Puniceicoccus vermicola: one gene and its partner. The protein of the gene in region 2 interacts with the protein of the main gene of each other region in a pairwise test. Links are inferred from orthologs where the notes say so. Each region holds a gene or a part of one and is shown on either strand. Other genes may lie near its edges.

Evidence for each region. Proteins that work in one complex are often made in the same cells at the same time.
Region 1: the proteins of panC (region 2) and H5P30_RS05470 interact in binary tests that used the Escherichia coli proteins (3 or more experiments, as listed by UniProt). The link is inferred for Puniceicoccus vermicola from one-to-one orthologs.

What each region holds. Positions count from the first base shown.
Region 1 is NZ_JACHVA010000047.1:37,500-41,379, reverse strand. Bases 368-3,350 are described here. They hold H5P30_RS05470 (NUDIX hydrolase), read left to right. Parts: upstream 368-1,586; coding sequence 1,587-2,114; downstream 2,115-3,350. Other genes in these bases: pyk (pyruvate kinase), read right to left, coding at 2,172-3,350; folE2 (GTP cyclohydrolase FolE2), read left to right, coding at 641-1,606. Outside these bases: H5P30_RS05480 (aminopeptidase), read right to left, coding at 1-301; more of pyk, read right to left, coding at 3,351-3,596; H5P30_RS05460 (MBL fold metallo-hydrolase), read right to left, coding at 3,613-3,880.
Region 2 is NZ_JACHVA010000141.1:37,434-41,109, reverse strand. What follows is about bases 599-3,377. They hold panC (pantoate--beta-alanine ligase), read right to left. Parts: upstream 2,520-3,377; coding sequence 1,677-2,519; downstream 599-1,676. Other genes in these bases: H5P30_RS21075 (LL-diaminopimelate aminotransferase), read left to right, coding at 2,812-3,377; nadB (L-aspartate oxidase), read right to left, coding at 599-1,628. Also shown: more of nadB, read right to left, coding at 24-598; more of H5P30_RS21075, read left to right, coding at 3,378-3,676. UniProt on the Escherichia coli protein: Catalyzes the condensation of pantoate with beta-alanine in an ATP-dependent reaction via a pantoyl-adenylate intermediate.

The DNA.
Region 1 (3,880 bases), on a different replicon or contig from region 2:
CGAACACATTACCGGATCCGCGCAGAGCAATATAGGCATCCATCTTTTTCATCCGAAAAAGCTCCCAAGCGTTATCCGCCCCGTATTGATCGTTCGTGCCCTCAATCAGCAACTCCCGCGATACTCGCTCGTTCCGCAAAGAAACATGAGGAACCCCTCCGCGCTTCCGCACTTCCCGAACCAAAGCAATGACCATCTCCTCCGGAATCCCTCCCGCGTCAATCAGGACATGCTCGCCCTTTTTCACGTTCACCGAAAACCCCGTGAGTCCCCGGGCCAATTCCTCATATCGTGGATCCATAGTCTCAGAGGTTGGGAATAACTACCGCAACGAGCAAGGAAAACGCGATTTCCCGAGCAGAGAGACCACGGCTCTGCGCCATTCGCAGTAAATGATATTTAACATTCTGCGCATAAATCTTGAATCTATCATTCCCCTACTTCGACATGCACACCCAGCAATCAATACCTTTTTAACCTGGTTTAATATATTGACACGGCAAACGTTCCCAAAACCTGAATGTCTGGCATGGGAGCTACCGATTCCACGACCGCCCTCCAAAAATCACTGTCTTTCCCGTTTGTCATCTCAGCGAACCCTGCCATAGTGAAACGTTTCGTTTCTATATTCCTCCGAGTTATGTCTTCCAGCGACGCATCGTCCACCGGCACTGAGCCAAAACCGCAAATGGGTTTCGACCCTTCGTTCCGGCCTGCCCAAGAATATGTCCAGGGTCTCCCCGACACCCAGAATCTCCGTGCGACCGAGATCCAGGGTGCACGCGTGGCCATTCAGGAAGTCGGCTCGTCGAACTTCCGGCTGCCACTGCGTTTCCGGATGGACGATGGTAGCATCACGACTCTCGAGGCCTCCATCTTCGGGGGAGTCAGCCTCAACGCGGACCGGAAAGGGATCAACATGTCGCGCATCATCCGGGTTTTTTACGAACACCGCGAGGAGGTCGTTGATTTTGGGATGATCCGCCGAGTCTTGGAGGACTACCAAAAGAAACTCGATTCCGAATCCGCACGTCTACGCATCTCTTTTTCGATGCCGACCCTTCAATCCAGTCTTCGCAGCGGACTCGAGGGCTACCAGTATTACGATGTGGTCATGGAAGGGCGGATCTCCGGACAAGGGGTCTACACCCGGATGCTCCAGATCGGCTTTGTCTACTCCTCGGCTTGCCCTTGCTCCTCGGACCTCTCCGAGCACGCCCGGGAAACCCGCGGAGTCTTTGCCATTCCGCACTCCCAGCGCAGTCGGGCCCGCATTCGCGCCGTCCCGAGCGAAGACGACACCATCACTCCCGAAGGCCTGGTCAAGGTTTGCCAAGAGGCTCTATCGACGGAGACGCAGTCCATGGTTCGCCGACTTGACGAGCAGGCCTTCGCTGAACTCAACGGAGCCTATCAGAAGTTCGTCGAGGACGCGGCCCGATTGGTCTACGCGGCCCTTGACGAAGTTCCAGGAATTGCCGCCTTCGCAGTCTCCTGCTCCCACCTCGAATCGCTTCACTCGCATGACGCGGTCGCCACGATCGCGAAAGGCCTCTCTACCGATCTTTCTGGAGGTATGGACAATTATGGCGAACTCATCTGCTGACAATGAATGGTTCGACGTGGTCGACGAAAATGACCGCGTCATCGGGAAAGAGACCCGCAGCCAGGTTCACAAAAAGAAGCTGCTTCATCGGGCGATTCACGTCTTTGTCTTTCGCTCCGACGGAGCCCTCTATCTTCAAAAGCGTTCCGCAACGAAAGATACCGCTCCCAATCGGTGGGTGAGTTCCTGCTCGGGTCACGTGGATTCCGGGGAGGATTACGAGACCGCCGCCCGGCGCGAACTCGGCGAAGAGCTGGGAATCGACGGCCAAAACGCCGATCTCGAGGAAATCCAAGCCATCTCCGCCGTTCGCGAGACTGGCCACGAGTTTGTTCGCCTCTACCAGATTCTCAATTACGACGGCCCAATCGTCCCGGATCCGGAAGAAGTTTCAGGAGGCGCATGGAAACAACCCGCGGAGGTCGATGCATGGATCGACCGGGCTCCGCGAGAATTTTCTCTCTCGTTTCTCTATCTCTGGGACTTGTTTCGCAAGCGAGGCGAGTAACAAACCACCTCTGCCCGGGGCTTTCGCCCCGGCAGAAAATAGAAAATCTGGCGAACCCTATTCCTGGGGATCGACTTGGCGCAGCTGCAGCCCATCGACCAGACGCTTGCGGCGAAGAACCGTGGTGATCAAAACCGCCCAGCTACCCACAGCGACATAGCCGTGCTCGGTGAGGAGTCGGAATGCACTCTGAATCGTGGTTTCCCCGTCCTCGGCAAAATCAATGAGAAACGGATGGACCCCGCGAATCAGTCGCATCTGCGGAACCAAATGAGGCTGATCCGTAAACGCGAAGATCGGCGTCCCCACTGGACGGAGAGAGGACACGGTCTGCGGCAGATTTCCCGCGCGGGTGAAAACAATCACGCTGGCGTTGTCCACATCCTCGGCCAGACGCGCGGCCGAGCGAACGAGTTTGCTCTTCGGATTCCGCAAATCCAATGGCACCCGAGTGGCCACATTGTCGAGTTTCTCGGTAGTCTCGGCGATGCGCTTGAAGACGCGGACACAGTCCAAGGGGAACTTTCCAACGGTTGTTTCCCCGGAAAGCATGATGGCATCCGTTCGCTCTGCGACCGCATAGGTGATGTCCGAAACTTCGGCACGGGTCGGCACCGGATTCTCGATCATCGACTCAAGCATATGAGTCGCCACGATCGCCGGCTTGCGCAAGCGGATACAAGTTGTCACCGCGCGCTTTTGGATCACCGGAAGATCCTCGTAGGGACACTCAATTCCGAGGTCCCCGCGAGCAACCATCAACCCATCTGAGGCACGGATGATATCGTCGAGATTCGAAATGGCCTGCTGGTCCTCGATCTTTGCAATGATCCGGGCCGAACTTCCTTTCTCGGACAGAACCCGCCGAAAGCTTTCTACATCTTCAGGTTCCCGAACAAATGATTGGGCAAAGAAATCCACTCCCGCCGCGACACTGAATTCAATATCCAAGTAATCTTTCTTGGTCAGAGCGGGGAGACTGACATGAGTGCCCGGCAGATTGATGTGACGGCGACTGCCCATCTTCCCTCCGATCTCGACCTCACACTGGAGGCGGCTCTCGGTCTTTTTGAGCACCTTGAAGCGAAGCAGTCCATTGTCCACGAGGATCGAACTCCCCTCCTTCAAGTCGTTGATCAGCCCGGGATAATTCACCTGAACCAGTGGCACATCAGGCTGCTCATCAGCATCTTCGGAGCAGGCGAGATCGAGCAAATCACCAGCCTTGAGTTGTAGTGGTTCAGAGACTTCACCGGTCCGAATTTCCGGGCCCTTGATATCGACCATAATCGCGATATCACGCCCCTCATCCTTTCCGGCCTCGCGAACGCGAGAAACGATCCCGGCCAAATCCTCGCGAGGAGCGTGAGCCATATTAATTCGGCAAATATCCACTCCCTCCCGAATCAAGGCGCGAAGCATTTCGGGCGTGTCGGTGGCGGGTCCGATCGTGAAAATAATTTTTGTATTTCGATGGTGCATAATCCGTATCTGCTAGTTAAGCGGGGTGCGGCGGAACAACAGTCATTTGCACCGCCGAGGGGCAGGATTCGCAGAAAGGGCCAAAGGTGTCTTCGACCAAATTGACCGCATTGCAATCACGGCTCAAATGTGAGAAAAAAAGTTGTTTCCAGCGAGGTTTTTCGACTGCTCGCAAAGCCTGCAATGTGGCCCGGTTGGAGAGGTGACCATGTCGGCTACGAATCCGCTGCTTGAGCGAATACGGCCGCTTCATATCATTCTCCAGCATATCCTCGTCGTAATTC
Region 2 (3,676 bases):
GGCTTGACTGGTAACCCGATCGATCAGCGAATGATCTTGGTATCGAGGGCTTCCGGGGAAAGAGAAGGGTAGTCGAGAATGTAGTGGAGTCCGCGGCTCTCTTTGCGTTGGAGCGCGCACTGGACCATGAGGTCGGCCACCTGAACCATGTTGCGGAGTTCGAGGAGCATCGGTTCAACCCGGAAGTTCCAGTAGTAGTCGTTGATCTCGCGGGAAAGGAGCTGGATGCGGGCCCGTGCGCGCTCGAGTCGTTTCGTGGTGCGGACGATGCCGACGTAGTCCCACAGGGTGCGTTTGAGCTCGCTCCAGTTGTGGAAGAGAATGACACGCTCGTCCGAGTTGCTGACGTTCCCGTCGACCCAAGGCGGCAGGTTACGGATTTCCTCGGGATGATCGGATAAAAACTGATCAACGGACTCGACCCCCCTGTGGGCGAGAACGAGCGCCTCGAGGAGAGAGTTGCTGGCGAGCCGATTGGCTCCGTGGAGGCCAGTGCAGGCTACCTCGCCACAAGCGTAAAGTCCCTTGAGCGATGTTTCCGCCGTGAGGGAGGTAGCGACTCCTCCGCACAAGTAGTGGGCGGCGGGGACTACGGGGATCAGCTCTTTCTCAATCTGGATCCCGTTCTCCCGGCAATGGGCGTAAATGGTGGGGAAGCGCTCTTCGAGCTCCTCCTTCGATTTGGAGGTGATGTCGAGGAAGACGTGCTCAGCCCCCGAACGTTTCATCTCGGAGTCGATGGCACGGGCGACTACATCGCGTGGAGCGAGATCCTTGCGTGGGTGATAGCGCTCCATGAAGGGTTCGCCGTCACTGTTGCGGAGGATGGCGCCTTCGCCGCGGACCGCTTCGCTGATGAGAAAGCGTTTTCCGTCGCGCGCGAAGAAGGCGGTCGGGTGAAACTGGACGAACTCGAGATTGCGGATTTCGGCTCCGGCGCGGTAGGCCATTGCGACTCCGTCACCAGTGGCGATGTCCGGATTGGTGGTAAATTGGTATACTTGGCCGATCCCTCCTGTGGCGAGGAGAACGGCTGGTGTCCGGAGGGCGAAGACAGAATGGTCGGCTTCATTGAAGCAATAGATGCCGGCAACCCGATTGTCCTCATCGGTCGTGTTGAATCCGAACTTTTTGAGCTTCCGAGTGGTGATCAGGTCGATCGCCATGCAGTGCTCGCGCACCTCGATGTTGGGGTGCTCGTTGATCGCGTGAAGCAGCGCTTGCTCGATGGCGCGTCCAGTGACGTCTTTTACGTGGAGAATACGGCGCTTGGAGTGCCCTCCTTCTTTGCCGAGAGAAACCCGTCCGTCCTCAAGTTGAGAGAAATCCACCCCGATCTCGATCATCTCCTTGATGCGTGCCGGACCCTCTTGGACGATCTGGTTGACGACCTCACGGTTGCAGAGACCATCCCCCGCCTCGAGGGTGTCTTCGACGTGCATCTGGAAATCGTCGGTGCTCGAGGTTACGCAGGCGATCCCGCCTTGAGCGTAGTTGGTGTTCGATTCCGCCCGATTTTTTTTGGTGACGATGCAGACGGAGCGGCCTCGTGAGGCGAGCCCGAGTGCAAAACTCAAACCGGCTATTCCGCTGCCAACGACAACGGCATCAAATTCGAAAGTCTTCAATGTTAGGAGAGAGAATAGGTAGAGAAGGGGTAGAGATCTAGGGGAAGATCACAGTTCAATATTGTCGATGAGTCGGACTTGGTCGAGCCAACAGGCGACAGCGATCAGACACTCCCCGGACTTTACCTCTTTGACGGGCTGCATCATCATCTTATCGACGATGGAGGCATAAATGATGCGGAGTCGTCGGCTCGTTCCCAAGGTGTGGGTGACTTCGGCAATGATCCGATCCACGCTTTGAACTCCGTTGTCCGCGAGGGACTTTCCTTCACTCAGGGCTTTGAAAATCAATCCGGCATCCTTGCGTTGCTCGGGCGTGAGGTACTGATTGCGGGAGCTCTTGGCGAGACCGTCCTCTTCGCGGATCGTCGGTGAGATGGCCAACTCGATCGGCATCTGGAGATCGTCGATCATTTTCCGGATGACGGCGCACTGCTGGGCATCTTTTTGGCCGAAAACAGCGACATCCGGGCGGACGATGTTGAAAAGCTTGGCGCAGATCGTGGTGACCCCGCGGAAATGATTTGGCCGGGAGATGCCGCAGAGACCTTTGCTGACTACATTTTCTTCGACGAAAGTGGAGTAGCTTTTCGGATAGATGTCCTCCTCCGAGGGAGCGAAGACGATGTCGACACCATGTTTTTCGCAGAGGGCCAGATCGTGCTCCAACTCGCGAGGATACTGCTGGAAATCTTCACTGGGCGCAAATTGGGTCGGGTTGACAAAAATCGAAACGATGGTGATGTCGGATTTTTCTTTTGCCGTGTCAATCAGGCTGGCATGGCCTTCGTGAAGAGCTCCCATCGTGGGAACGAGACCGATCAATTGGCCTTTGCTTCGATTGGAAATCGAAGTCGATTGCATTTCGTTAATGGACCGGATGACCTGCATAAGCTGTTGAGAGAAAGGGGAATTTCGTAAGTTTTTCAAACAAAACCGTGCGCGCAGGCCCGTATCCGGCGAAATGACGATTAATTTATGATCCTATAAGAGGGGATGTTGCCGTCAGGAGAGTCCGACTCTCGTGAGGAGTTTGGGTAGTGTAAAAGTAGTCAGGCTAAAATTACTTTACAGATTGACGGGAATGAAATCCTCAAGGTTTGAGGAAAGAAATTGATTTGGACTGGGGGATATTCTCATTCCTCCTTGCTTCGTTTGGATTCTTGCTAAAAAAATTGAAACCATGGAAGAATCTTTCATTCAGTCGCAATTTTCCGATCGGATCGGGGGTCAGAGCTTTGGCAAGGATACTGCCATCTATAAGTTCGAGAAGATTAAACGGGCGAAGCGTGCTGCGGTGAAGGAGCACCCCAAGAAGGCTCTCATTGATATGGGAGTGGGTGAGCCCGACCAAATGGCCTACCCGGAGGTGGTCCAGACTCTGCAACACGAGGCCGCATTGAGCGAGAATCGGGGGTATGCCGACAATGGATCGGAGTCCTTTAAAAAGGTCGCCGCTCATTATATGGAAAAAGTTTTCGGAGTGACCGGTCTCGATACGGAAAACGAGATCCTGCACTCGATCGGCTCAAAGACCGCTCTCTCGATGTTGCCCGCCTGCTTCATCAATCCCGGCGACGTGGTTTTGATGACGACTCCCGGTTATCCCGTTTTGGGGACTCACGCCAAATACTACGGCGGCGAGGTCTACAACATGGAGCTCAAGGAGGAGAATGGATTTTTGCCAGACCTGAAGGCCGTCCCTGCGGATGTTCTCAAGAAGGCCAAGATGATGGTCCTCAACTATCCGAACAACCCGACCGGTGCTTCCGCGACGAAGGAATTTTTTGAAGAGGTAGTCGAGTTTGCGAAAAAGAACGAGATCATCGTCATTCAGGATGCAGCCTATGCGGCTCTCATTTTTGAAGGCGAGCCGCTATCGATTTTGCAGGTCCCGGGAGGGAAGGATGTGGCCATCGAGCTGCATTCGCTCTCAAAGGGTTTCAATATGACCGGTTGGCGCATCGGTTTCGTCGTCGGAAATCCTCTGATCGTTTCGGCTTACGGCCATGTCAAAGATAATTCCGACTCGGGACAGTTCCTGGCGA